DNA from 4 places in the Streptomyces sp. NBC_01241 genome. Region 1 is predicted to be linked to each of the others. Evidence: riboswitches for the same ligand, from Rfam matches in the RefSeq annotation. Region 1 holds a riboswitch; each other region holds the start of a gene.

Region 1 (7,070 bases):
AACCGCAGGAACTTCCGGAGCCAGGGGAGATTCCGAGGCCGGAGGAGCTGCCTGAGCCGGGGTGGTGCTGCCGCCTCGCCCACCGGGCAGGTTCCGGCGTGGGTCGCGTCGACGGCCGAGATATCGGGTCGCCCGGCCGAGACACCGGGCCGACGGGCCGAGACACCGGGCACTCGAACTTCGATGGCGCAGCCACCCCACCGGCCTCCGCCGCACCACACGAATAGAACTGGTTTCGAACATAGAGCCAAGGCTGTGTAGACAGTCCGTCGAAAGACGGCCGATTGCCCGTTTCCCGAGCCGTCCGAACCTGTCGAAGATTGTCGACGTCGCGTACCGCCGGGTACAGTCGCGGCCACCACTCCCCCTGGGATTCGGAATTCCCCCACCGGACTCCAGCACACAGGTCCTGCTGCCGAGGCGAGAGAGAAGTTGGTGAACGACCAGCACCCCCACGCCGGGTTCGCCGGATACGACAGCCAAGCCACCGGCAGCTTCGACAGCGATCCGCTCTTCGGTTCCCTCCCCGGTCACTACGACGGCGCGTACGACAGCGGCTACGACACCCAGCAGGCCGGATACAGCGGCCAGTACGACTCCACGCAGTGGGACACGGGCGCGCACCCGACCACCGCGTACGACACCTACGCCCCGTACGCGGCACAGCCCGAGCAGCAGTACGCCGCAGGCCCGACGTACGACACCACAACCACCTGGGCCACCGCCGCCACCGCCACCTTCGCCGGCGTTCCGGCACAGGGCGGCGCCCCGGACGCCACGGGCCAGTGGGAAACCAACGGCTGGCACCAGACCGGCCAGTGGGCGACTACCGGCACGGCCGTCCACGACACCGGCGCGTACGACGCCACCGCCTGGAACACCGGCGCCACGCCCGAACACGAAGAGCAAACCGCGCAAACCACCCAAACCGCACAGGTGTTGCACGAGGCGCCAGCGGCACACAAGGCGTACGACGCACACCTTCCGTACGACCCGTACGCCCCGTACGAGGCCCACCGCACCGCCGAGTTCAGCCTCCCGGAGACGGGCTTCGACACCAACGGGCACGAAACCACGGCCGAAGCCGCCGAAGTTTCCGAAGCCGCCGAAGTTTCCGAAGCCGCCGAAGTTTCCGAAGCCACCGGCGACGACAAGACCGCCGCCGCGACCCGCGACACAGCGCACCCCGACACCGCCGACGCCGCCCCCGATGCCCACCGCCCCCTCGGCCGCTCCGTCACCCGCGGCACCGGCGGCCGTAGCCGGCGGCGTTCTCCCGCGAAGCGTTCCGCGCTCCTCACCGTCGCCGTTCCTTCCGCCTGTGTGATGAGCGTGGCCGGTATCGCCGCGGCCTCCGTCGGCGGACTGGGCGGCGAGGACAAGAAGGACGACAGCACGACCACGATGGCGGCCGCCGACCCCGGCTCGGCCAAATCGGTCGCCGCCAACCACAAGCTGGACACCCAGCTCGCCAACCTCAGGGCCGACGCAGAGAACTTCGGCGACCGCGTCAGCCGTACCCAGGAACGCATCGATCTGCGCGAACGGCAGGCCGCCGAGAAGAAGAAGCGCGAGGAAGAGGCCGCCCGCAAGGAGGCGTTGCGCCCCAAGTACGTGATGCCCGTCGCGGAGCACGGCCTCAGCGCGTACTTCGGCCAGGCGGGCGTCAACTGGATGTCCGTGCACACGGGCATCGACTTCCCCGTCTGGTACGGCACGCCCGTGATGGCCGCGACCGACGGCACCGTACGCACCCAGTGGAACAGCGCCTACGGGAACATGGCCATCGTCACCATGGCCGACGGGACCGAGACCTGGTACTGCCACCTCAGCAGCACCAGGATCCGCTCGGGCTCGGTCAAGGCCGGCGACGTCATCGCGTACTCCGGCAAGTCCGGGAACTCGACCGGCCCGCACCTGCACTTCGAGGTGCGACCCGGTGGCGGTGCGGCGATAGACCCGCTCCCCTGGCTCCGCAGCCACGGCGTCAACCCGACCTGAGCCACCACGCACCCGACGGCGGTCGGAGCAACAGCCCCGGCCGCCTGCACGTCCACCCTTCTGCCGGGCCTACAGCTTCTCGACCGGCGCGTACCGCAGCAGCAGCTTCTTCGGCCGCTCGTCCCCGAAGTCGACCGTCGCCTTCGCCTGGTCGCCGAAGCCCTCGACGGCCGTCACCGTGCCGAGCCCGAACTGGTCGTGCGTGACCCGGTCCCCCACGGTCAGCGTGATCGTCGGCTTGTCGGAGGTCCGCCGGGTCGCGAAGCCCGAGGGGCCGGAGCGCGAACGGGACGACGACAGCGACGAGGTGATCCCCGACGTCGGTCCGGCCGGGGCCGCCATCGGCCCGGTCCGCTTCCACTCCAGGTGCTGGTCCGGGATCTCCTCCAGGAACCGCGACGGCGGGTTGTACGAGGGCTGCCCCCACGCACTGCGCATCGCCGCCCGGGTCAGATACAGCCGCTCGCGGGCCCGGGTGATGCCTACGTACGCGAGCCGCCGCTCCTCCTCCAGTTCCTTGACCTGGCCGAGCGCCCGCATGTGCGGGAAGACGCCGTCCTCCATGCCGGTCAGGAAGACCACCGGGAATTCGAGGCCCTTCGCGGTGTGCAGGGTCATCAGCGTGATGACGCCGGAGCCGTCCTCGTCCTCGTCTGGGATCTGGTCGGAGTCGGCGACGAGCGCGACCCTCTCCAGGAACTCGGCGAGGGTGCCCGCGCCTTCCTCGCCGGCCTCTCCCCGCTCCTGCTCGAATTCGAGGGCGACGGCGGCGAGTTCCTGAAGGTTCTCGATGCGGGTCTCGTCCTGCGGGTCGGTGGACGCCTGGAGCTCGGCGAGATAGCCGGTCCGCTCCAGGACGGCCTCCAGGACCACCGCCGGGCCCGCGCCGGACTCGACGATCGTGCGCAGCTCCTCCATCAGCGTGTTGAACCGCTTGACGGCATTGGCCGACCGGGCCGCCATGCCGTACGCCTCGTCGACCCGGCGCAGCGCCTGCGGGAAGGTGATCTTCTCGCGCATCGACAGCGCGTCGATCATCGCCTCGGCACGGTCGCCGATGCCGCGTTTGGGCACATTGAGGATGCGGCGCAGCGGGACGGTGTCCTCGGGGTTGGCGAGGACCCGGAGGTAGGCCAGGACGTCCCGGACCTCCTTGCGCTCGTAGAAGCGCACTCCGCCGACGACCTTGTAGGGCAGGCCGACACGGATGAAGATCTCTTCGAAGACCCGGGACTGCGCGTTCGTACGGTAGAAGACCGCGACGTCGCCGGCCTTGGCATCGCCCGCGTCGGTCAGCCGGTCGATCTCGTCGGCGACGAACTGCGCCTCGTCGTGCTCGGTGTCGGCGACATAGCCGGTGATGCGGGCGCCGGTGCCGGCGTTCGTCCAGAGGTTCTTGGGGCGGCGGCTCTCGTTGCGTTCGATGACGGCGTTGGCGGCGGACAGGATCGTCTGCGTGGAGCGGTAGTTCTGCTCCAGCAGGATCGTGGTCGCGTCCGGGTAGTCCTCCTCGAACTGGAGGATGTTGCGGATGGTCGCGCCGCGGAAGGCGTAGATCGACTGGTCCGCGTCACCGACGACGCACAGCTCGGCGGGGGCGTCGGCCTCGCCCGCCGGGCCGACCAGTTCGCGTACGAGGGTGTACTGGGCGTGGTTGGTGTCCTGGTACTCGTCGACGAGGACGTGCCGGAAGCGGCGGCGGTAGTGCTCGGCGACGTCGGGGAACGCCTGGAGCAGGTGGACCGTCGTCATGATGATGTCGTCGAAGTCCAGCGCGTTGGCCTCGCGCAGCCGGGACTGGTACATCGCGTAGGCCTGCGCGAGGGTCTTCTCGAACCCGTCGGCGGCCTGACCGGCGAAGGTCTCCTCGTCGATCAGCTCGTTCTTCAGGTTGGAGACCTTGGCCGTGAACGACTTCGGCGGGAAGCGCTTCGGGTCGAGGTCGAGATCGCGGCAGACCAGGGCCATCAGCCGCTTGGAGTCGGCGGCGTCGTAGATCGAGAACGATGACGTGAAGCCGAGCTTCTTCGACTCGCGGCGCAGGATGCGTACGCACGCGCTGTGGAAGGTCATGACCCACATGGCGTTGGCGCGCGGTCCGACGAGCTGCTCGACGCGCTCCTTCATCTCGCCCGCGGCCTTGTTGGTGAAGGTGATCGCCAGGATCTGGCCGGGGTGCACCCCGCGCTCGGCGAGGAGGTGGGCGATCCGGTGGGTCAGCACCCGCGTCTTGCCGGAGCCCGCCCCGGCGACGATGAGCAGCGGGGAGCCCGCATGGACCACGGCGGCGCGCTGCTCGGTGTTCAGCCCGTCGAGGAGCGCCGCGGGGTCGATGACGGGGCGGTGCGCGCCGTCGCGGTAGTACGCCTCCCTGGGCGGCGGGGGCCCGTCGAATACGCCCGCGAAGAGGTCCTCCGGCACCGCTTCGGGTGCGGAGTCCTCGGGGGGCGGCGGGGGCTCTTCCTCCGAGTGCTGGAGGCCGGCCAGGAAGCTGTCGTCAAAGAGGCTGCTCATCGCTTGTCGAGTCTAGGCCGCCGCACCGACACACGACGGCCGCATGCCGAACCGGACCCGGACCGCAGGGCCGGCCCCACCCCCTGCCGGGCACACAAAGAGAGCGGACGCCCACTCGCGGTCAGGAATTCCGGGCCCCCCGTCCGCGCCCGCCGCCCCACTTCGCCGAGGTCACGAAGATGTATCGGGCATATCGAACATCAACCTTCACAGCAGCACCATGGGTTGGCTAGCGTGCTCGTCCGGGCGGCCCGTACCCCCAGAGGCGAACCACGCCGAGCGGGCGCCCACGCCGAATCCGGGCTGCCCTCGCGGGAGTTCGGAACCGGGGACCCACACGCATGTACCGGGGTGAATCGGTCCTTGTCCCCCACGCGGACCGTAGGGCAGCCTTCCGTTCCGCCCGAACCCGACAGCTAACCCGGTAGGCGGTCCACGGAAGGAGATGCCGGCCTTGGCATCGCATCGCAAGCCGCGCACCCGGGTGCGCACCACCACACCGGCCGTCGGGCTCACGACGGCGGCACTGGCGTCCGTGACCCTGCTCTCCACGCAGAGCGCGATGGCCGCCCCCGCTCCGAAAGCCGGCATCGAGGACGTCCAGAAGCAGGTCGACGACCTCTACCGGCAGGCGGGCACCGCGACCCAGCAGTACAACCAGGCGAAGGAGGCCGCCGCCACCCAGCGCACCAAGGTCGACGCCCTGCTGGACGATGTCGCCAAGCGCGCCGACCAGCTCAACGAGGCCCGCAGGACGCTCGGCACGTACGCGGCCGCGCAGTACCGCAGCGGCACCATCGCACCGAGCGCCACCTTCTTCCTGGCCGACGACCCGCAGTCGTATTTCGACCAGAACCAGCTGATGAACCGGATGACCAGCCGGCAGCAGAAGGCGATCACGGACTTCCGTACGCAGCAGACCAAGGCGGCGAAGAAGCGTGCCGAGGCGGTGCAGAGCCTGGAGACGCTGACCACGACGCAGACCACGCTGCGCACCAGCAAGCAGGACGTCCAGAAGAAGCTGGGCGAGGCGCGCGCGTTGCTGTCGCAGCTGACCGCCGAGGAGAAGGCGCGGCTCGCGGAGCTGGAGCGGAAGAAGGAGGCGGAGGCCCGGCGCAAGGCGGAAGAACTGGCCAAGCAGCAGGCCGCCGCCAAGGCGGAGGCGGACCGCAAGGCGGCGGAGGCCGCGAAGGAAGCGGGTTCCGGCACCGGTACGGGCACCGGTACGGGCACCGGTACGGGCACCGGTACGGGCACGAGCACCGGCTCGGACAGCAGCGCCACCACCAAGGCGGAGAAGGTCCTCGCCTTCGCCCGCGCCCAGATCGGCAAGCCGTACGTCTGGGGCGCGACGGGCCCGTCCTCGTACGACTGCTCCGGGCTCACCCAGGCGGCGTGGAAGGCCGCGGGCGTCGACATCCCGCGCACCACCTGGGACCAGGTGAAGACAGGCACCCGGGTCGCGACGGCGGACCTGCGCCCGGGCGACCTCGTCTTCTTCTACGACGACATCAGCCACGTCGGCATCTACAAGGGTGACGGGATGATGATCCACGCGCCGAAGCCGGGGGCGAATGTGCGCGAGGAGTCGATCTACTACATGCCGATCTACGGCAGCGTGCGGCCGGCGTAGCGATTCGCACGGCCATCGGCCATCGGCCGGGGCGCGGGCCGCCCCGCACTCCGGCCGACTCAGGACCCAGGCCTCGGAACCCGGCCCGGCTCGGACCCCGGCTCTCGGAACATCGGCCTCGGTTCCCCGGCCTCGGTTCCCCGGCCTCGGTTCCCCGGCCTCGGTTCCCCGGCCTCGGTTCCCCGGCCTCGGTTCCCCGGCCTCAGCTCTCCGGCCCGAGCTCTCCGGCCTCGGTTCTCAGGTCCAGAGCGTGGCGATGAAGATGTTGGCGAGCGTCAGCCCGCCCACGGCCGAGAAGGCGCCCTTGTCGACCTTCTCCTCGTCCCGCTTGATGTAGACCAGCGCGAGGATGACGACCAGGAGCAGCAGCTTGACCCCGATCTTGATGTTGTTCACGGGGTTGTCGTCGGCCTGGTTGAGCCCGACCAGTGCGACACCGGTGCCCAGCATCGTCAGCGCGCCGTGCAGCATCGCAGGGACGAACCGGGCCGTGCCCGCGCCCATCGCCTTCATCTGGGTCAGGAAACCGCCCAGCAGAGAGGCGATGCCGATGATGTGCAGGGCGACGAAGACATGAATGAGTACGTCCATGAGGCCGCAGCCTAGCCCTGCCCATATCACCACTCCGCAGGCAGGTGCGGCTTCCTGCCGCTTCGCTCGTGTCTGTACCAATTGCCTTACTCTGTTGCCATTTTTCCGATCAATCAAAGACAGTGCCGCGCCAAAATGAGGCAATAGGCGTCATTACAACTCTTCCCCGTGCCCCGGGTTTAGCGTCCCTGAGCAGGTGACCGTCTTCACCGCCGCTCCGCACCCGGACGGCACACCGGTCACCCCGCCGGGATCCGGCGGCGGGCCGCTCTCCTGTTGGTGACCCGCCGCCGGACCTCCGGCGGGCCCGCCGGTAGTCCCCGACGGGCAG
Region 2 (7,070 bases), 3.1 Mb from region 1:
GCTCCGTCGGCGCCTCCGTGCCGGCCACGCCCGGCGCCGCGTTCAACGACGCGGACGTGAAGTTCGCGCAGCAGATGATCCCGCACCACCAGCAGGCCGTCGACATGGCGAAGCTGGCCGACGGCCGCGCCGCCGACCCCGAGATCAAGGAACTGGCCGCCGCGATCGATCAGGCCCAGGACCCCGAGATCAACACCATGAAGGGCTGGCTGACGTCCTGGGACAAGCCGCTGCCCGAGTCCTCGTCCTCGATGGGTGACATGCCCGGCATGGACCATGGCCCGAACGCGGGTTCGGGGATGCCGGGGATGATGTCCGACAAGGACATGAGTGACCTCGAAGGTGCCCGGGGCAAGGCGTTCGACAAGAAGTTCGCCCAGCTCATGATCGGCCACCATGAGGGTGCGGTCACCATGGCCGAGGACGAGCGGAAGAACGGCAGTAATGCCGACGCGAAGAAGCTCGCCGGCGCCGTCATCACCGCCCAGACCGCCGAAATCACGAAGATGAACAAGATCATCGCCAGGCTCTGACCCGTGGCACGGGTGCGGGCCTTCGTCCTCCTGAAGGCCCGCACCCCCTGCCGTGCTCCTGCCGGTCCGGCGCTTACGCCTCCGCTTGCTCCGCTTCCGGCGTTGTGAGCAGCTCGCGCACCTCCTCCGCGGTGGTGTCCTGGAGCTCCTCCCCGAGGAGCAGCCAGCGGGTGATGCCGACCGATTCCAGGAAAGGCAGGTCGTGACCGGCGATCAGCAGCGCACCCTCGTACGACCGGAGTGCGCTGATCAGCTGACGCACACCGGCGATGTCGAGGTTGTTGGTCGGCTCGTCCAGCATCAGCAACTGCGGGGCCGGTGCGGCGAGCATCGTCGCGGCGAGCGCGGCACGGAAGCGCTCTCCGCCCGAGAGGGTGCCCGCCGGCTGTTCCGCGCGCTTCCCCTGGAACAGGAAGCGCGCGAGCTGGGAGCGGATGTGGTTGTCGGTGACCCCGGGAGCCATGCGGTTCACGTTCGCCGCGACGCTCAGCTCCTCGTCCAGCACATCGAGCCGCTGGGGAAGGAACCGCAGCGGTACGAACGTCCTGGCCTCGCCGGACAGCGGAGCGAGCTCGCCCGTGAGGGTGCGCAGCAGCGTGGTCTTGCCGGCGCCGTTGCGCCCGACGAGGGCGATGCGTTCGGGCCCGTGCACATGGAGGCTGCCCCGGCGCAGCCTGCCGAACCGGGGCTGCAGTTCGTGCAGGCTCAGCACGGTGCGGCCGGTGGGAACGGCGGTGTGGGGAAGGCTCACGCGGATCTCGGCATCGTTGCGTACCGCGTCCGCGGCTTCCTCGCGGCGTTCGCGCGCCTCGCTGAGCCGCTCCTCGTGCACGCCGCGAAGCCTGCCCCCGGACTCCTGCGCGGACCGCTTCCGGCGGCCGGCGAGGATCTTCGGGAGGCCCCCGTCGGCCTCCGCCTTCCTGCCTTGGCGCTGACGGCGGGCCAGCTTCACCTGGGTCTCCTCCAGTTCGCGTTTCTGCCGGCGCACGTCGGCCTCCGCGGCCCTCAACATCCGTCCGGCGGCCTCCTGTTCGGTGGCCAGGGCCTCCTGGTAGGCCGACCAGCCACCGCCGTACCAGCTCACGGATCCGGCGTGCAGTTCGGCGATGCGGTCCACGCGTTCGAGCAGTTCGAGGTCGTGGCTGACCACGACCAGTACTCCGGAGCGCCAGTTGTCGACGGCGTCGTAGAGCCTGCGGCGCGCGAACACATCGAGGTTGTTGGTCGGTTCGTCCATCAGGAGGACGTCGGGGCGTTCCAGCAGCAGGGCGGCCAGCCGCAGCAGGACGGTCTCCCCGCCGGACATCTGGCCCACGGTGCGGTCCAGCTCCAGGTATCCGAGCCCGAGCGACCCCAGTGTCGCGAGGGCCTGTTCCTCCACGTCCCAGTCGTCGCCGATCGTCTCGAAGTGCTTCTCGTCCACATCTCCGGCCTCGATGGCGCGCAGCGCGTCGCGCCGCTCGGCGATGCCCAGGGCCTCGTCCACCCGCAGCGTCGTGTCGAGGGTGATGTTCTGAGGAAGGTGGGCGAGGCTGCCGCCGACGGTCACCGAGCCCTGGGAGGGGCGCAGCAGGCTGGCCAGCAGGCGCAGCAGTGTGGACTTGCCCGCGCCGTTGTTGCCGACGAGGCCTGTGCGGCCCCGGCCGATGCTGAGCGAGAGCCCGTCGAAGACGGTCGTGCCGTCCGGCCACTGGAAGGACAGGGCGGAGCAGGTGAGGGAGGCACTGGGGGTGGTGGGTGTCGCCATGGTGATCCTCGCAGTCGTGAGCGCGGTGAAGGGGGCTTCGTATGCGAGCACCACGCAGCGACCGAACAGGAACAGGTGCGGCGGTCCGAAAGATCGAGGGACGGCTCATGCACCGAGGTCGCATCCACGCGGGGTCACGGGCAGGACAACACACTGCTACTGCGTGACGGGCGTACGACCGGAGTCGTACGGCGCGATGATCGCGAACCTCAGATGCGCAACGTCCACCTCTATCGGAGACAACAGGACAGCTCGAAACCTTAGCGATCAGGCGGGCGGAAGGCAACGCCTCGATGCCGTGCGGGGGAGTGGCGCGAGCGATCGGAGGCCGGTCCTGCCGGGTGTGGCGGGCCCGACGGTGGTGCACCGGAGCGAGAACAGGCGAAGAGTCAGTCAAATGTCCTATATGTGCGCTTTCGTTAGACATGGGCTCTTGGGCAACAAAGGGGCATTTGGGGGGAGTTGCGATCTCTCGACGCTGCCCGGTATGCCCGTTTCTGAAGCTGCGTGGTGTGAGTCACTTTCAGGCCTCGCGATGTCGTGGCGCGTCACCCGGTTCCCTTCTGTGCAAGGAAATTTGGCATGGCGATGTGAGGTGGCTTACTTCCCCTTCCGTGATTCGATCTTGCAAATGAATTGTGATCAAAAAATAGGGGCTTGTTCCCTTCGGCATTTCTCGCCTACGGTCACCGTCAATCCGGACGGAACGCCGAATCCTGCCGCCGTCCGAGAATCCGACCAACCCACTCACGTACGGCAGGAGCGGGGGACCCAGGTAAGCCGCCGAACCGGTATCCGGTATGGCTCGGGGTGAAGTCGCAATTGCATGCGGCCAGGCATCTCCAGCCTGAACCCGACAGCTCACCTCGTAGGCGACGGAGAGGAATTCGCCATGCCCACAACGGGTGAGTATCGTCGTCGCAAGCCCACTTCGCGGACCCGCGGTTTCATTGCCGCGACCACGGGCGGAGCCGCCCTCGTGCTGCCGCTGGTCTGCGCCGGATTCGCTTCGGCCGCGCCGGCCCAGGCTGCCACCGCAAAGGCCACGGCACCGGCCGCCGTCGCCAAGGAAATCTCCGCCCAGAAGGCCGCGCCCACCATCTATTCCGTGATCGCGGGTGACACCCTTTCCAAGATCGCGAAGGGGCATTCCGTAAGCGGTGGCTGGCAGAAGCTGTACGCGGACAATCGAGAGACCATCGGTGCCGACCCCACGCTGATTCACCCGGGCATGAAACTGACCATCGGCGCCAAGGCTGTGGCCGGCACGTCCACCGGCGTATCGGCCGTGAACACCGTCGCGGTGTCGACCACTGCCGCCGCCCCCGCCAAGTACACCAATGACCTGGACGGCTGGATCAAGGAGTCGCTGGCCGTCATGGCCCAGCACGGCATACCCGGCAGCTACGACGGCATCCACCGCAACATCATGCGCGAGTCCTCCGGTAACCCCCGGGCCATCAACAACTGGGACTCGAACGCCGCCAAGGGAACGCCGTCCAAGGGGCTCCTGCAGATCATCGACCCGACGTTCCGCGCCTACCACGTGCCCGGCACGTCGATGGACAGCTACGACCCGGTCGCCAACATCACCGCAGCGTGCAATTACGCGGCCGACAGGTACGGCTCGATCGACAACGTGTTCGGCGCCTACTGACGCACAAGAGCTCCTGGCGGCGGTTCAGGGCCGACGGGTTCACGGGTTCACGGAGGGCCGAGCAGGCCTCTCGTGAAGGACCGTACCCGCCGGTCAGGGACCGCCGTTCGGTCGCTTCCTGGGGGCAGGGGTACCTACTCCGGCCTGCTGGGCGGTGGCCTGGGAACCTTGGCCGCCGCTCCTTCACGAACGGACTTCACCACCGCGTCGTGGAGACGACGGCTGTCGTCCTCGGAGCAGCACGGCACGGGGCTGCCCGACATGGTGAACCAGTCGATCGCACCCGTGTACTGCACTGTCACCTGAGCCATGTCATCGGCCCAGGTCGTGTGAACCGTCAGGTCCCCGGACAGGACGCCGACCTCGTCCGTCAGCACGCCACCATGCCCGGAGAACACACCGCGAGTCGTCCATGACGCCCAAGCCATGAATCCAGGCTGGCACCAAGTCCATGGATGCGCACCCCCAGTCGGAGCGCGGGCGCTCACGGCCCGGTCGACGCGCGCCCTCCGCCGTCCGCCGTCGGCCGTTCTCCGCTCTCTGCCGTCCGTCCTCCGCGGTGCTCCGGGACGCTCCCGCCTCTCCGGATCCTGAAACGGGCAAAATTTTCCATCGGATTCCGCTGCGGTTCCCGCACCCGTCGATCTCCAGCAGAGTGACGCACTTTCAACGACAAACCGTTGTATCGGCTCGCCGAAACAACGAATTCCGTAGGTGAACAGCTCTTGACCTGCGAAACTCGTCAGGATTGCATGTCGCGCTGGGAGCGAAGAAAACGTTCACTACGTCCTCGTCTGGAGGCGATACCGCTCCCGTGCTCAGTCACCGCACCTGTTGATCGGAATCGCACGATGACCGAAACGCTCAGCGCTCCCCAGGCGCTGGCCCCCGCGACCGGCCCCACCCCACAGAAGCTCAAGCGTTCCATCGGCGTCGTGGGCGGAACACTCCTCACGCTCTCCTGCGTGACGCCCGCTTCGACACTCTTCGTGGTCGTACCGGACCTGTTCTCCAGCCTCGGCACGTACACCGCCCTGACCATCGGCATCGGTTCGCTGCTCTGTATCGCGGTCGCCTTCTGTTACTCGGAACTGGGCACCCTCATCCCGAGTGCGGGCGGTGAGTACGCCATGGTGTCGACCATGGCGGGACGGCTGGCCGGGTGGCTCGTCTTCGTGCTCTCCCTGCTGGTCGTGATGATCGTGCCCCCGGTCATCGCCATGGGCACGGCCGACTACCTCGCTCCCGTGGTGCAGATACCGACCCCACTCGCGGGCGCCGGAGTCATGGCGCTCGCCACCCTCGCAGGCCTCCTGGACCTGCGCGCCAACGCGTGGATCACCGGAATCTTCCTCGTCCTGGAAGTGATCGCGGCCGGCGTCGTCGCCGTTCTCGGCTTCGCGCACTCCGAGCGCGGAGCCTCCGCGCTGGTGCACGGTTCGGTCGCCTCGTCGAGCGGGACGAGCTCCACGGTCACCGCGATGATGGTGGTCTCCGGGCTGGCGATCGCGCTCTTCATCACCCAGGGCTTCTCCACAGCCGTCTACCTCTCGGAGGAGCTGGAGAATCCCCGGCGCAACGTGGCCCGTACCGTCCTCGCCACCCTCGCCATCTCCACGGCGGTCATCCTCGTCCCGGTCATCGCCATCACGTTCGGTGCCCCGGACCTCGCGGCCCTGACCTCGGGCGACCTCAACACCATGGTCGCCGCCTGGTCCAACTCGGCCGTCGGTACGTTCGTCAGCCTCTGCGTCGCTCTCGCGATCATCAATGCGGGCATCGTGATGGTCATCCAGAACTCACGGGTCCTGTTCGCCTCCGCCCGCGACAAGGCATGGCCCGAGCCGGTCAACAACGCCCTGTCCCAGCTCGGCCGGTTCGGCTCCCCGTGGGTCGCGACCCTGGTCGTCGGCGTCCCCGGAGCGGCGCTCTGCTTCGTCAACCTCGACACCCTGTACGGCGTCACCGGCGTCTCCGTCACGGCCATGTACCTGCTGGTCGCGGTCGCCGCTCTGCTCTGCCGCCGCGGGGCGCACCGCGAGGCACCGGCCTGGCGCATGCCGCTGTGGCCTGCGACCCCCGTGCTGCTCATCGCCGTGCTCGCGTACATCCTGACCCAGCAGGAGACCGAGTACCTGCTGTGGACCGGCGGAATCACCGCGGTTGCCACCCTCTACTGGGCGCTGTATCTGCGGCCCCGCCAGGAGACCCGCTGGCTGGTCAGCATTCCGGAGGACGTGCAGCACTGACCGGACGACCGGGGCCCACGACCGACGTCCCGCACCCCGGTCCGTCCGGCCCCGCCGTCACCCCGGGCCGCCGTCACCCCCGCTCCGCCGTCACCTCATGACGGGCGCCGGGGGTGGCGGCGTCGGTGCTGCGGGAATCCGCGGGACACCCGGGAGTCACTTCCAGATGCCGGTGATGTCGGACGCCGAGGCCGCGTTGCCCGCGTGCGTCCTCAGACCGGCCAGGTCCTCCAGGGTGCGGAGCACGTCGTAGTGGTTGTACGTGCTACCGCTGGAGCTGCCGGGGATGACGTGCTCGCCGTAGAGGACGGTGGGGATACGGTTGCCCGACCCCTTGCTTCCCTCGTCGAACGTGACGACCAGGAGGCTGTTGTGGGTCCTGGCCCAGTCGGCATAGGCACCCAGCTTGTTCTTGATCCACGTGTCACCGGTGGAGACCGGGCACGAGTGCATGTCGTCGCACAAGTTCGGCACGACGAACGAGACCTTAGGCAACTCGGTGAAGTCGGCCGGGAACTGCGCCATGGTCTTCGCGGTGCCGGTCGGCACATTGGAGAATCCGAACCAGGGGTTGTGCCGCTGCGTGTAGTCGCCGCTGCCGCAGACCGTCGAACCCTGGTGGGGCAGCGACTCGTTGTAGCTGGCCCAGGTCTTCCCGGCGGCGATCAGCTCGGCGGCGAGATTGGGTGCGGCCAGGGAACCGACGCCCGTACAACTGTCCCTGGTGCGGGCCTGGTCGGAGCCCGAGAACAGCATGAAGTAGTTCGGCTCGCTGGGGTGCGTCAGCGCGAAGGACCGGGTGAGGTCGGCGCCGCCCGCCTTGAGCGTGTTGTTGATGTACGGGGCGTCCGAGCTGCCGATCACCTGGTTGTAGCCGTGATTCT
Region 3 (7,070 bases), 4.0 Mb from region 1:
GAACAGCCAAAAAAGCCTCTGAACTGGGACTTTTAGTGGATCGCCAGGATCACGCTCCCACCACAACCTTCTGTACGTCCTGTACATTTTTTACAGGTGCTCGCGCAGAGTCCGCTCACGCGAATCCCGTACAGATCCCGGAGGAGAGGCATCGTTCATGCTGTTCCGTCCTGCCGCCCGCTACGTGCTGCCCGAGTTCACCGAGCGCACGACCAACGGGACCCGCACCCTCGACCCGTACTCCAAGCTGCTCGCCGAACGGATCGTCTTCCTCGGCACCCCGGTCGACGACACCGCGGCCAATGACCTGGTCGCCCAGTTCATGTATCTGGAACACGCCGCCCCGGACCGGCCCATCTCCCTCTACATCAACTCCCCCGGCGGCTCGTTCGGGGCCATGTCGGCGATCTACGACACGATGGAGTACCTCACCTGCGAGGTGGAGACCTACTGCCTCGGCCAGGCAGGTTCCTGCGCGTCGGCACTGCTCGCGGCGGGTGCTCCCGGCAGGCGGCACGCGCTGCCCGGGGCGCGGGTCGTCGTACAGCAGCCCGCACTCACCGAGCCGGTGCAGGGCCAGCCGTCCGATCTGGAGATCGAGGCGCAGGAGTTGGAACGGGTCCACGAGATGCTCACCACGCTGTTGGCCCGCCATACCGGCCGCGGCGCCGAGCAGATCGCCGCCGACATCGAGCGCGATCTCATCCTCGACGCCCCCGGCGCCAAGGCATACGGCCTGGTGGACCACGTCATGGAGAACCGGAAGTCGTCGCTCCCGCCGCACGGTGCGCGGTGAACGCCCGGTGCGACCACCGGAGTTGCCACCACCGCCCGCGCTGACACGCGCCGAGGGCGAGTTCATCGACCGCTATCTCGAAGTCCTCGACCAACTGGGCCGGATCAACCCGGCCCGCGGCGACGACACCTACTCCGCGCTGCGGGCCGCACAGGCACTGGCCTCACGGGCGGCCGCGCTGCGGGACGCCCTCACGTTGATGCACGAACGCGGCGAAGCACGGATCCACGCCGCCACCCTGGCCCGGGCGCTACGGGTGCTGGACGGGGAACGGCGGGCCGGACGCGTCACCGTACCTCCCGATCCGACGAGTTGATCAACCGATTTTCCGCCAGGCCGGCCGGGACCAGCCGGGCTCCCCCGCAACCCGCCCCGGCCGGGGGCACCCAACTCCCGTTCGCGACACGCCCGGTGGTCACATCGAAATTCCTAGCTCTTTCGGCGTAGAAAGTCCCTCTCGCGAGATATTTCTCCAGTTGCGCGCTCCCGGCGGGCAATGAGCGGAATCCTTGATTCCACCCCTGGTACGGGACCGGTCCGAATGAACGTCAGCGTTCCCGGAACCGCCGGCTCCACCCGAACGGGTCAGCCGCGAAGAGCCTCACAATTCGTCGTTTATCCTCGAAAATCCGGCAGTCGGTGAGTCAAGATCCGTGGGACGACAAGCCCCCGCCACAGCGACGGGGCGGTCCGGGCGGACGCCGAGTCCTGCCGCCGTCCGGATGTCTGGTCGACAGAAGTGGATCGGCAGGAGTGGAGGACCCGAGCACAACGGGTCGACCGGATCACCGGTCGGCCCTCGGGGTGAAGCCGCCGAGCGCGGCCGGGCAACTTCGCCAGCCCGAACCCGACAGGTCATCCTTCACAGGCGGCTGACGAAGGGTTGCGCATGACTGCGCAGGTTCATGTCCCGTCTCTGCTCGCCCGGGCCGGTACGGCCTCGGTTCTGACTCTGGCCGCCGTCGGCGGCACCATGCTCGCCCCGGGCGCCGCGACGGAGGCCCAGGCGGCGACTCTCTCCATGAAGGCACTCAAGGTCGCCGCGTCCAAGAAGGGATCGCCGTACAGGTGGGGGGCCACCGGCCCCAACCTCTTCGACTGCTCGGGACTGACGGCCTATTCGTTCAAGAAGGCCGGCAAGAGGCTCCCCCGCACGGCCCAGCAGCAGTACAACAAGACCCGCCACATCCCGGCCTCGCACAGGCAACGCGGCGATCTGGTCTTCTTCCACTACGGCCACAGCGTCTACCACGTGGGGATCTACGCCGGTCACGGCAAGATCTGGCACTCGCCGAGGAGCGGTGCGGTGGTCCGGCTGGAGAAGATCTGGACGAAACACGTCTATTACGGCCGGGTCCGCTGACGCGGTCTCAGCGCCGCTGACAAGCCCGGTGCGGCTGAGGACTTCAGCGCAGCAGGGGGCCGGACGCCAGGACCAGTCCCCACGCGGTGAGCGCCGCGCCGCCTCCGCCCTCGACGGCGCGGGCGGCACGCGGGCGGCGCAGCCGCCGCCCCATCCGTCCCGTCCGCCGTCGGCCTGTCCGGGTAACGGGGCGGATCGGGTGGCCGTTCAGTTCTGTACGGGGGTGCTCCATGGGAGCGCGATCCAGACCCTCTTGCCTCCGTCGGCGGTGGGGGTGACGGTCAGCCGGCCTCCGCACTCCTTGGCCAGGGAGCGGATGATCACCATGCCGCGTCCGTTGTCCTGCTGAACGGTGGTGGGCAGCCGCCGGGGCCGACGCGGGTGACTGTCCGTCACTCCCAGCTGCAGCTGTTCCTCCCGTTCCAGTCTCAGGTCCACGGTGAAAGTGGGCGACTGCCCGAAGGTGTGCTGGACGGCGTTGGTCGCGAGCTCCGAGACGACGAGCCGGATGCCGTCGGCGAACTCCGTGTCGGTGGCCAGTCCCCATTCGGTGAGCACCCGGTCCACGTATCTCCGGGCCGCCGCGACCGAGACCGGCTCGCTCGGCAGAGTGACGCTGGCTTCTTGATGGTCTGCCATGGCGAGCCGTCCCTTTCCCACCCGGACCGACTCGCGCTCGGTCCCGGTTGTGCTTCGCGCCAGATTGCCCTTGATGCTGCCCCCTCCGGCGGCGATCCACCGAGATATGCATATATCTGTCGCTCAATGCGGTGAACCCTGCCACGCAAAACCGTATGCGGGCGTCACACTGTCCGCTCGGCAGGAGGAGGAGCGGGGATAGGGAGGAAGGCCGCCGATCCAGCACGGTCCCGGGCTCAACTTCCCCATATTCAACATCAGTTGCTTCCGTTCTCGGTCGGCGAATATGCCGGTCTCACCGGCTGTTCTCGACCATGTGACGAGTAGCCGTTCGGTGACGGACGGCTGGCCGTGCGGGACTCCAAGGACGTGTCCAGGCCCCCACTGCGGTTCTCCGCGGCGGGGGCCTGGACCTCTTTCGTCTCCGGCCTGCACCGGGGTCCGGTCAGCTGACGGGAGCGGTCCGTCGCACGATCGCCACCGCCTCGGCAATCTGTTCCTCGGTCAGATCGGCGCGCCCGGTCAGCCGCAGCCGGGAGACGCCGTCCGGCACCGACGGCGGCCGGAAGCATCCCACCGCGATTCCGGCGGTACGGCAGTCGGCCGCCCAGCGCACCGCCGCGTCTGCCGAGGGCGCCCGTACCGAGACCACGGCGGCATCGGGGCGCACGGCGGTCAGGCCGGCGGCGGTCAGCCGCTCGTACAGCGCGCTGGCGACGTCTCGGACCCGTTCGGCGCGCTCCGGCTCGCGGCCGAGCAGTCGCAGGCTGCCCAGCGCGGCGCCCGCGGCGGCCGGCGCGAGACCCGTGTCGAAGATGAAAGTCCGGGCCGTGTTGACCAGGTGTTCGATGACCCGGGCCGGACCGAGGACCGCTCCGCCCTGGCTGCCCAGGGACTTGGAGAGGGTGAGCGTGGTGACGATTCCGTCGCCGCCCGCGAGACCGGCGGCGGCGAGCGCGCCCCGGCCGCCGTCCCCCAGTACGCCCAGACCGTGCGCGTCGTCGACGAGCAGCGCGGCGCCCTCCGCCCGGCAGGCGTCGGCCAGTTCGGGCAGCGGCGCGGCGTCGCCGTCGACCGAGAAGACCGAGTCGGTGACCACCAGTGCACGGCCGTCGTGCGTCTGCAGGGCCTTGCGTACGGCGTCGGGGTCGGCGTGCGGCACGACGGCGGTCCCGGCCCGGGAGAGCCGGCAACCGTCCACGATCGAGGCGTGGTTGCCCGCGTCGGAAACGATCAGCGAGCCGCGGCCGGTGAGCGCGGTGAGGGCAGCGAGATTGGCCGCATAGCCCGATGACAGGACCAGGGCCGCCTCGAACCCGCAGAATTCGGCCAGCTCGTGTTCGAGTTCGGCGTGCAGAGCGGTGGAGCCGGTGACGAGCCGGGATCCGGTCGCGCCCGCACCCCATCGGCGGGCGGCCTCGGCGGCGGCAGCGGTGACCTCGGGGTGCCGGGTCAGGCCCAGATAGTCGTTGCTCGCGAGGTCCAGGAGTTCTGGTTCGGCGGGCCGGGGGCGGAGCGTACGGACGAGTCCGGCGTCCGCGCGGCGGCGCGCCTCGTCGCCGATCCAGTCGAACGGGGCGAAGGACATGAGCGGTCCCTTTTGTAGGCAGCTCACAGACTCTAACCGGGGGCGCAGCAGGTCATGCTGTGGCAATACCCACACCATCGGCATGCTCCATTGTCCGATTCCTCCTTGGCTGCGGGCCGTGCCGTAGGCCAGGATCAACGTCATGGACCTCCTGAACACGCTGGTGGACAAGGGGCTGCGGCGCGAGCTGCCGACCCGCGAAGAAGCACTCGCCGTACTGGCGACCTCGGACGACGATCTGCTCGACGTGGTGGCCGCGGCCGGAAGGGTGCGCCGTCAGTGGTTCGGGCGGCGCGTGAAACTGAACTATCTGGTCAATCTCAAGTCCGGGCTCTGCCCCGAGGACTGCTCGTACTGCTCGCAGCGGCTCGGATCGAAGGCCGAGATCCTCAAGTACACCTGGCTGAAGCCGGATGAGGCGTCGAAGGCAGCTGCGACCGGGGTGGCGGGTGGCGCCAAGCGGGTGTGTCTGGTGGCGAGCGGCCGCGGACCGACGGACCGTGATGTCGACCGGGTGTCGCAGACCATCGAGACGATCAAGGAACAGAACGAGGGCGTCGAGGTGTGCGCCTGTCTCGGTCTGCTCTCCGGCGGACAGGCCGACCGGCTGCGTTCGGCGGGCGCCGACGCGTACAACCACAACCTCAACACGTCCGAGGGGACGTACGGGGACATCACCACCACCCACACCTACGCGGACCGGGTGGAGACCGTGCAGCAGGCGCAGGCCGCCGGGCTCTCGGCGTGCTCCGGGCTGATCGCGGGGATGGGCGAGAGCGACGCCGATCTGGTCGATGTCGTCTTCTCGCTGCGGGAGCTGGACCCGGACTCGGTGCCGGTGAACTTCCTGATCCCGTTCGAGGGAACCCCGCTGGCCAAGGAGTGGAACCTCACCCCGCAGCGGTGCCTGCGCATTCTGGCGATGGTCCGGTTCGTCTGCCCGGATGTGGAGGTCCGGCTCGCGGGCGGGCGCGAGGTGCATCTGCGCTCGATGCAGCCGCTCGCCCTGCACCTGGTCAACTCGATTTTCCTGGGCGACTACCTGACGAGTGAGGGGCAGGCGGGGCAGGCGGACCTGGACATGATCGCGGACGCCGGTTTCGAGGTGGAGGGAGCGGGGACGACGACGCTGCCCGCGCACCGTGCGCCGGCGGGGGGCGGGTGCGGTTCGCACGACGATGGGTGCGGTTCGCACGACAGCGGGTGCAGTTCCCGGAACGGCGGGTGCGCGCCGTGCGGAGACGCGCCCGGGGATGCCGTGGCCGAACCCGGCGAGGTTCCGGCAGCACGCACGGATCTGGTGGCGGTGCGTCGTCGCGGCGCGGGCACGGATCTCGCTCCCAATGCATGAGGCCCTCACCCCGGACGAGCTCCGCTCCCTGGACCGGGCCCACGTCTGGCATCCGTACGGCCCCATGCCGGGACGTCAGGAGCCATTGGTCGTGGAGTCCGCGTCCGGGGTACGGCTCCGGCTCGCCGAACCGGCCCACGGGCAGCAGGAGCTGGTCGACGGCATGTCGTCGTGGTGGTCGGCGGTGCACGGCTACAACCACCCGGTGCTCAACGAGGCGGCGCGCGGCCAGCTGGACCGGATGAGCCATGTGATGTTCGGCGGGCTCACCCATGAGCCCGCCGTGCGGCTGGCCACCCGGCTGGTCGAGATCACCCCGGAGCCGCTGCGGCATGTGTTCCTCGCCGACTCGGGTTCGGTGTCGGTCGAGGTCGCGGTGAAGATGTGTCTGCAGTACTGGCGCTCGGCCGGGCGGCCGGCCAAGCAGCGGCTGCTGACCTGGCGCGGCGGTTACCACGGGGACACCTGGCAGCCGATGTCGGTGTGCGACCCCGAGGGCGGCATGCACGAGCTGTGGTCGGGCGTGCTGCCCCGGCAGATCTTCGCGGACGAGCCACCGGCCGGTTTCGACGCGGAGCCGGATGCCGCGTACGCCCGTCATCTGCGGGAACTGATCGCGGAGCACGCCGACCGGCTGGCCGCGGTGATCGTGGAGCCGGTGGTGCAGGGCGCGGGCGGTATGCGGTTCCACTCCCCCGCCTATCTGCGGGTGCTGCGCGAGGCGTGCGACGCGCACGACGTGCTGCTGGTGTTCGATGAGATCGCCACGGGGTTCGGCCGTACGGGGAAGCTGTTCGCCGCCGGGCACACGGGGATCTCGCCCGATGTCATGTGTGTGGGCAAGGCGCTGACCGGCGGCTACCTGACGATGGCGGCGACGCTGTGCACCTCTCGGGTGGCGGAAGGTATCTCGCGCGGCGACGTGCCGGTGCTGGCACACGGACCGACGTTCATGGGCAATCCGCTCGCCTCCGCGGTGGCGTGCGCCTCGATCGACCTGCTGCTCGGCCAGGACTGGGAGCGGGAGGTCCGGCGGATCGGTACGGGGCTGCGGGAAGGTCTCGCCCCGGCGGCGGAACTGCCCGGCGTGCGAGAGGTGCGGGTGCTGGGCGCGATCGGCGTCGTACAGCTCGATCACGAGGTGGACATGGCCGCCGCGACCCGGGCGGCGGTGCGGGAAGGCGTGTGGCTGCGGCCGTTCCGCGATCTCGTCTACACGATGCCGCCGTATGTGACCGGTGACGACGATGTGGCGCGGATCTGCCGCGCCGTGTGCGCGGCTGCGCGGGAGGGCTGAGATGACGGTTCTGGTAGTGACGGGTACGGGCACGGA
Region 4 (7,070 bases), 1.2 Mb from region 1:
AGGCCGGCTCCGGCGGCTTGACAGCGACCGAGCACCGTCTGGCCAACGGCCTGCGCGTGGTGCTCTCCGAGGACCATTTGACCCCGGTCGCCGCGGTCTGCCTCTGGTACGACGTCGGTTCGCGCCACGAGGTCAAGGGACGCACCGGTCTGGCTCACCTCTTCGAGCACCTGATGTTCCAGGGCTCCGGCCAGGTGAAGGGGAACGGACACTTCGAGCTGGTGCAGGGGGCCGGCGGTTCGCTCAACGGGACCACCAGCTTCGAGCGCACCAACTACTTCGAGACGATGCCCACGCACCAGTTGGAGCTGGCCCTCTGGCTCGAGGCGGACCGGATGGGCTCGCTGCTCGCCGCGCTCGACGAGGAGTCCATGGAGAACCAGCGCGACGTCGTCAAGAACGAGCGCCGCCAGCGCTACGACAACGTCCCCTACGGCACGGCGTTCGAGAAGCTGACGGCCCTGGTCTACCCAGAGGGCCACCCGTACCACCACACGCCGATCGGCTCGATGGCGGACCTGGACGCCGCGACCCTGGAAGACGCGCGCACCTTCTTCCGTACGTATTACGCGCCCAACAACGCGGTGCTTTCGGTCGTCGGTGACATCGACCCCGAGCAGACGCTCGCCTGGATCGAGAAGTACTTCGGCTCCATCCCGTCCCACGACGGCAAGCAGCCGCCCCGGGACGGCACGCTCCCCGAGATCATCGGCGAGCAGCTGCGTGAAGAGGTGCACGAGGAGGTCCCGGCACGGGCGCTGATGGCCGCCTACCGGCTGCCGCCCGACGGCGCCCGCGAGTGCGACGCGGCGGACCTCGCGCTCACCGTGCTCGGCGGCGGCGAGTCGTCGCGGCTGCACAACCGTCTGGTCCGCCGTGACCGTACGGCCGTGGCGGCCGGGTTCGGGCTGCTCCGGCTGGCCGGTGCGCCCTCCCTCGGCTGGCTGGACGTCAAGACGTCCGGCGGCGTCGAGGTGCCGCAGATCGAGGCCGCTGTCGACGAGGAGCTCGCCCGGTTCGCCGCCGAAGGCCCCACGCCCGAGGAAATGGAGCGTGCGCAGGCCCAGTTGGAGCGCGAGTGGCTGGACCGGCTCGGTACGGTGGCGGGCCGCGCCGACGAACTCTGCCGGTTCGCCGTGCTGTTCGACGACCCGCAGCTCGCCCTGACCGCCGTACAGCGGGTGCTCGATGTCACCGCTGAAGAGGTCCAGGCGGTCGCCAAGGCCCAGCTGCGCCCCGACAACCGGGCGGTGCTGGTCTACGAACCGGCCGAATCGGCCGAGCCCGCGGAATCACCGGACACCGATGAGACCGAAGCCGACGATACCGACGCGCACGAAGGAGCGGACAAGTGACCGACGCTGCCGCGACTGGAGTTTCGATGCAGTTCCACCCGCAGCCGGCCCCCGGCGTCGCCCGCCCGTGGGCCTTCCCCGCACCGGAGCGCGGCGCCCTGCCCAATGGCCTCACGGTGCTGCGCTGCCAACGTCCCGGCCAGCAGGTCGTGGCGGTCGAGATCGTCCTGGACGCCCCGTTGGACGCCGAGCCCGAGGGCCTCGACGGCGTGGCCACGATCATGGCGCGGGCGCTCTCCGAGGGCACCGACAAGCACACGGCCGAGGAGTTCGCCGCCGAGCTGGAGCGCTGCGGCGCCACCCTCGACGCGCACGCCGACCACCCCGGCATCCGGGTCTCCCTGGAGGTCCCGGCCTCCCGACTGGCCAAGGCGCTCGCGCTGGTCGCCGAGGCGCTGCGGGCGCCCGCCTTCGCCGACAGCGAGGTCGAGCGGCTGGTACGCAACCGGCTCGACGAGATCCCGCACGAGCAGGCCAACCCGGCCCGCCGCGCCGCCAAGCAGCTCTCCAAGGAGCTCTTCCCGGCCACGGCGCGCATGTCGCGCCCACGCCAGGGCACCGAGGAGACGGTGGAGCGGATCGACTCGTCGGCCGTGCGTGCCTTCTTCGACGCCCACGTCAGGCCGTCCACGGCAACCGCCGTGGTCGTCGGTGACCTCACCGGCATCGACCTGGACGCCCTGCTCGCCGACACCCTCGGCGACTGGGCGGGCGACACCGCCGAGCCCCGCCCCGCCCCGCCGATCACCGCGGACGACAGCGGTCGGGTGGTGATCGTCGACCGTCCGGGCGCGGTGCAGACGCAGCTGCTGATCGGCCGGATCGGCCCCGACCGGCACGACAGCGTATGGCCGGCTCAGGTGCTCGGCACGTACTGCCTGGGCGGCACGCTCACGTCCCGGCTGGACCGGGTGCTGCGCGAGGAGAAGGGCTACACGTACGGCGTGCGGGCCTTCGCCCAGGTGCTGCGCTCGTCGGCCCCGGATTCCGCCTCGGGGGCGACGGGTGCCGCGATGCTCGCCATCAGCGGATCCGTCGACACGGAGTCCACCGGACCGGCCCTGAAGGACCTGTGGACGGTCCTGCGGGCCCTGGCCGCTGAGGGGCTGACCGACGAGGAGCGCGAGACGGCCGTGCAGAACCTCGTCGGTGTCGCACCGCTGAAGTTCGAGATGGCGGCCTCCGTCGCCGGCACCCTCGCAGACCAGGTCGAGCAGCACCTCCCGGACGACTACCAGGCACACCTGTACGCCCGGCTCGCGGAGACCGGCACGGTCGAGGCGACCGCGGCGGTGGTCAACGCCTTCCCGGGCGACCGGCTGGTCACGGTCCTCGTCGGTGACGCGGCGCAGATCGAGGAACCGGTCCGGGCGCTGGACATCGGAGAGGTGTCGGTGGTCACCGGCTGACGGGCGTACCTGTCGCGGGCGCGGGAGGCGGCCTGACGGGATGGCCGGCCCGTCAGGCCGCGACAGTTCGCTTGTGACGGGTCACCTGTGACGGCCCACCGGTCGCCCGGTCCACCAACCCGTCGCATGTCTGCATACCGGGACAAGAGGAATACCCCTGTGAGTGAGATCTCGCCGGGGTATTCCTTTTTGTCCGTTCTGGTGGAGAGGTTGCCTGTCTGCCCTGTGGGATGCGCTACAAAACAGCCTGTCCGTTTGGTGAATGAAAGTGACCCCGCTTAGCGTCGGCCGGGCTGTCCGTCACTCGTATGCCGCATCCGCGACGTACCGGACAGTCATCGCCGAGTCCCCGTCAGGCGCGAGCCTGGGGAGCCGGGGACCCACGAAGTCCCTGGGGTGAATCGGATGCCTGAGCCTCACCGAGGCCGAGTAGTCCGTAGGAGACCTTCCTGCTCCGAACCCGTCAGCTAACCCGGTAGGCGAGAAGGAAGGAAAGGACCAGCCACTTCATGGCGTTCACCCGTGCCACCGGGAAGCATCGTGCCCCGAGTCGACTGACGCGCAGGAGCGCGAAGATCGCCGGCGTCGCGGCCCTGGCCACCACCGGCGTCATCGGCGGCGCGGCCTCTCCGGCCCTCGCAGCGGACACCGGGGTCACCTCCGTCGGCGAGACCGGCCTGAACCAGGTCATCGGCATCGACAGCGCCCTCGCCGACCAGATAGAGGCCCAGGCCGCCGCACAGCAGCACCAGGCCGATGCCGCGGCGAAGGAGAAGGCGGAGGCCGAGGCCGAAGCGAAGCGCGCGGCCGAGGCGCGGGCGGAGAAGGCGCGTGCCGCCCGGTCCGCCGAGCGCACCCGCCTGGGCGCCTTCCGGCTCCCGGTCGCAGGTTCGTACGTCACCACCGGCTACAAGTCCAGTGGCTCGCTCTGGTCGTCCGGCAGCCACTCGGGCATCGACTTCCACGCCGCGTCCGGCAGTTCTGTCGTCGCCGTCGGTGCCGGTACGGTCGTCGAGGCCGGCTGGGGCGGCGCGTACGGCAACAACATCGTGCTCCGGATGACGGACGGCACGTACACGCAGTACGGCCACCTCTCCTCGATCGGCGTCTCCGTCGGCCAGAGCGTCGGCGCGGGCGAGCGGATCGGGCTCTCCGGCTCGACCGGCAACTCCACGGGCCCGCACCTCCACTTCGAGGCCCGGACGACGCCGTCGTACGGCTCCGACATGAACCCCGTCGCCTACCTGCGCGCCCACGGCGTCAACGTCTGACCGAAGCCGCCCGTCCCACCTGCAGCACCTCTTCGAAGGCCCCGGCACACACCGGGGCCTTCGCTGTGCCCGGCCTTCCCTGTGCCCGGCCTTCGCCGTGCCTGGCCTCTGTGTCTGCCCGTGGTGCCCGCCTGCAGTACATGCCCGCCGAGTCGCTCCGTGGCCAAAAGATATTCATGAATTTCCACCCGGCATCGGAAATTCGACCGCACTGCAATAGGGTCGCAGAACAGGCGTCGGCCGGCCGCGTTTCGCGGGGATTAAGGCGGAGGTTCGGACATGCGCATTCCCGCGCATGCGGTATGCACGGCAATCCGTGACGACATCGTCTCCGGTGTCTTCGAACGCGGCAGCCGGCTCACAGAGGAGTCGTTGGCGCGTCGATACGGGGTCTCCCGCGTCCCGGTACGGGAAGCGCTGCGCACCCTGGAGTCCGAGGGCTTCGTGGTCACCCGGCGGCACGCGGGCGCGTGCGTGGCCGAGCCGACCCGACAGGAGGCCGCCGACCTGCTGGAGGTCCGGATGCTGCTGGAGCCGCTGGCCGCCGCGCGCGCCGCGCAGCGCCGCACCGAGGCGCATCTGAAGGTGCTGCGCGGTCTGGTCCGGCTCGGCCAGGAGCGGGCCAGGCGGGGCGAGGGGGAGGATCTGCGCCCGCTGGGCGGCTGGTTCCACGAGACGTTGGTGCAGGCCTCCGGCAGTCCCGGCCTGATCGCGCTGCTCACCCAGCTCCGGCACAAGATCGCCTGGATGTACGCGGTCGAGCAGCCGGCCTGCCCGGCGGATTCCTGGGCCGAGCACGGAGCCGTCGTGGACGCGGTGGCGCGCGGTGACGCGGAACGGGCCAGGGCGCTGACCGCCCAGCACGCCGAACGGGCCGCGGCCGCGCACCGGCTGCGCCGCGTCGACCGGCCGGACCGCCGGCCCACGGTCCCACGCACCGGCCGGACCGCCGGCTCCCGGCCTCACGCACCGGCCGGGTGAGGGCTTCGCAACATCCCGTAAACACCACGGGCATCCGGCATTAATAATTACGCCGTATACAAAGAGTTGTCATTCCGTGCGGCTTCCTTCGGGCTGTCCGAATTATCTTCGCTCTTCATTTTTCACGAAGTTTCGCCCGAGAAAGCGAAAGAGCCGCGGACCCGGTCAAGGGGTCGCGGCTCTTTCGTAGAAAACGGGTCAGACGGTCTCCGGCAGCTCATCGAGCCCCTCGGCGACCAGCTTCGCCAGACGGTCCAGGGCGGCTTCCGAATCGTCGGCCTCGGATGCGAGCACGATCTCCTCGCCGCCGTGCGCGCCGAGACCGAGCACCGCGAGCATCGAGGCGGCGTTCACCGGGTTGCCATCCGCCTTGGCGATCGTCACGGGGACGCCGGAGGCCGTGGCGGCACGGACGAAGATGGAAGCGGGGCGGGCGTGCAGGCCCTCGGCCCATCCGACGTTGACGCGGCGCTCAGCCATGGTTCTGCCCTTCAGAATTCAACAGTTGTCTAGACCAGTCTCTCACGCAGTGCGCGATGCTCCAGGCCGACCCGCGGCAGGCCCGCAGCCCGTGCTTTACCGCCGTTCGGCCCCCTCAGACTGCCCCGGCCCCGGGACCTACGCGACCGCTGACGGAGCCGTAGTCTTTGCCCATGCAGCCCTCGTCGCAGCAGAGTCCGCAGCACGCGTATCCCGACCACTGGGAAGCGGACGTGGTCCTCCGCGACGGCGGAACCGCGCGGATCCGGCCCATCACCACGGACGACGCCGAACGGCTGGTCAGCTTTTACGAGCAGGTCTCCGACGAGTCGAAGTACTACCGCTTCTTCGCTCCGTACCCCCGTCTGTCCGACCGGGACGTGCACCGCTTCACCCATCACGACTACGTCGACCGGGTGGGGCTCGCGGTCACGGTCGGCGGCGAGTTCATCGCGACCGTCCGCTACGACCGGATCGACGAGCGGGGCAGGCCCGCCTCCGCGCCCGCCGACGAGGCCGAGGTCGCCTTCCTCGTCCAGGACGCGCACCAGGGCCGGGGGGTGGCCTCGACGCTCCTCGAACACATCGCCGCCGTCGCCCGCGAGCGCGGCATCCGCCGTTTCGCGGCCGAGGTGCTGCCCGCCAACACCAAGATGATCAAGGTGTTCCGGGATGCCGGATACACCCAGCAGCGCAGCTTCGAAGAGGGCTCCGTCCACCTCACCCTGGACCTCGAACCCACCGCCGAGTCCCTCGCCGTCCAGCGCGCCCGTGAGCAGCGGGCCGAGGCGCGTTCCGTGCAACGGCTGCTCGCGCCCGGTTCCGTCGCCGTCATCGGCGCCGGCCGCACTCCCGGAGGGGTCGGCCGCACCGTCCTGCGCAATCTTCTCGGGGCCGGATTCACCGGTCGTACGTACGCCGTGAACCGCTCCTTCGCCGCCGACCAGGGCACGATCGACGGGGTGCCCGCCCACCGTTCGATCGGCGAGATCGACGAACCGGTCGACCTCGCGGTCGTCGCCGTCCCCGCCGACCGCGTTCCCGAGGCCGTCGCCGACTGCGGCGAGCACGGTGTCCAGGGGCTGGTCGTCCTCTCCGCCGGATATGCCGAATGGGGCGCCGAGGGCAGGGAGCGACAGCGTGAACTGGTCCGCCAGGCGCGCTCGTACGGGATGCGGATCATCGGACCGAACGCCTTCGGCGTCATCAACAACGCCGAGGCCGTCCGGCTGAACGCCTCCCTCGCCCCCGAGCCGCCCGCTCCCGGACGCATCGGCCTCTTCACCCAGTCCGGAGCGATCGGTATCGCGCTGCTCTCCGGGCTCTACCGGCGCGGCGCCGGCCTCTCCACCTTCATCTCCGCGGGCAACCGCGCCGACATCTCGGGCAACGACTTCCTGCAGTACTGGTACGAGGACCCGGACACGGATGTCGCCCTGCTGTACCTCGAATCGCTCGGCAACCCCCGCAAGTTCACCCGCCTCGCCCGGCGCACCGCGGCCGTGAAGCCCGTGGTCGTCGTGAAGGGCGCCCGGCACAGCGGCTCCACGCCACCCGGCCATGCGGTGCCGGTC

What was found. Region 1 has a riboswitch for cyclic di-AMP ahead of OG306_RS23480 (C40 family peptidase). Riboswitches for the same ligand answer to the same signal wherever they lie in the genome.
Region 2: another riboswitch for cyclic di-AMP. It lies ahead of OG306_RS37860 (transglycosylase SLT domain-containing protein); the one in region 1 lies ahead of OG306_RS23480 (C40 family peptidase).
Region 3: another riboswitch for cyclic di-AMP. It lies ahead of OG306_RS05135 (C40 family peptidase); the one in region 1 lies ahead of OG306_RS23480 (C40 family peptidase).
Region 4: another riboswitch for cyclic di-AMP. It lies ahead of OG306_RS29075 (M23 family metallopeptidase); the one in region 1 lies ahead of OG306_RS23480 (C40 family peptidase).

Annotation. Positions count from the first base shown of each region.
Region 1 covers NZ_CP108494.1:5,224,687-5,231,756, reverse strand. The annotation lists gene OG306_RS23495 (esterase/lipase family protein) at 1-55, shown strand, start outside; gene OG306_RS23490 (M23 family metallopeptidase) at 436-2,001, shown strand; gene pcrA (DNA helicase PcrA) at 2,071-4,515, opposite strand; cyclic di-AMP (ydaO/yuaA leader) riboswitch at 4,796-4,962, shown strand; gene OG306_RS23480 (C40 family peptidase) at 4,961-6,148, shown strand; gene OG306_RS23475 (hypothetical protein) at 6,386-6,739, opposite strand.
Region 2 covers NZ_CP108494.1:8,357,054-8,364,123, forward strand. The annotation lists gene OG306_RS37850 (DUF305 domain-containing protein) at 1-533, shown strand, start outside; gene OG306_RS37855 (ATP-binding cassette domain-containing protein) at 607-2,280, opposite strand; cyclic di-AMP (ydaO/yuaA leader) riboswitch at 3,006-3,170, shown strand; gene OG306_RS37860 (transglycosylase SLT domain-containing protein) at 3,173-3,937, shown strand; gene OG306_RS37865 (hypothetical protein) at 4,072-4,365, opposite strand; gene OG306_RS37870 (APC family permease) at 4,789-6,186, shown strand; gene OG306_RS37875 (alkaline phosphatase family protein) at 6,343-7,070, opposite strand, start outside.
Region 3 covers NZ_CP108494.1:1,240,580-1,247,649, forward strand. The annotation lists gene OG306_RS05125 (ATP-dependent Clp protease proteolytic subunit) at 161-796, shown strand; gene OG306_RS05130 (hypothetical protein) at 804-1,112, shown strand; cyclic di-AMP (ydaO/yuaA leader) riboswitch at 1,518-1,682, shown strand; gene OG306_RS05135 (C40 family peptidase) at 1,686-2,159, shown strand; partial or broken gene OG306_RS05140 (LysE family translocator) at 2,203-2,316, opposite strand; gene OG306_RS05145 (ATP-binding protein) at 2,367-2,798, opposite strand; gene OG306_RS05150 (DUF397 domain-containing protein) at 3,150-3,251, shown strand; gene OG306_RS05155 (8-amino-7-oxononanoate synthase) at 3,244-4,386, opposite strand; gene bioB (biotin synthase BioB) at 4,529-5,737, shown strand; gene OG306_RS05165 (adenosylmethionine--8-amino-7-oxononanoate transaminase) at 5,730-7,034, shown strand; gene bioD (dethiobiotin synthase) at 7,036-7,070, shown strand, end outside.
Region 4 covers NZ_CP108494.1:6,463,171-6,470,240, forward strand. The annotation lists gene OG306_RS29065 (M16 family metallopeptidase) at 1-1,355, shown strand, start outside; gene OG306_RS29070 (M16 family metallopeptidase) at 1,382-2,764, shown strand; cyclic di-AMP (ydaO/yuaA leader) riboswitch at 3,094-3,261, shown strand; gene OG306_RS29075 (M23 family metallopeptidase) at 3,274-4,035, shown strand; gene OG306_RS29080 (GntR family transcriptional regulator) at 4,315-5,016, shown strand; gene OG306_RS29085 (HPr family phosphocarrier protein) at 5,215-5,496, opposite strand; gene OG306_RS29090 (GNAT family N-acetyltransferase) at 5,670-7,070, shown strand, end outside.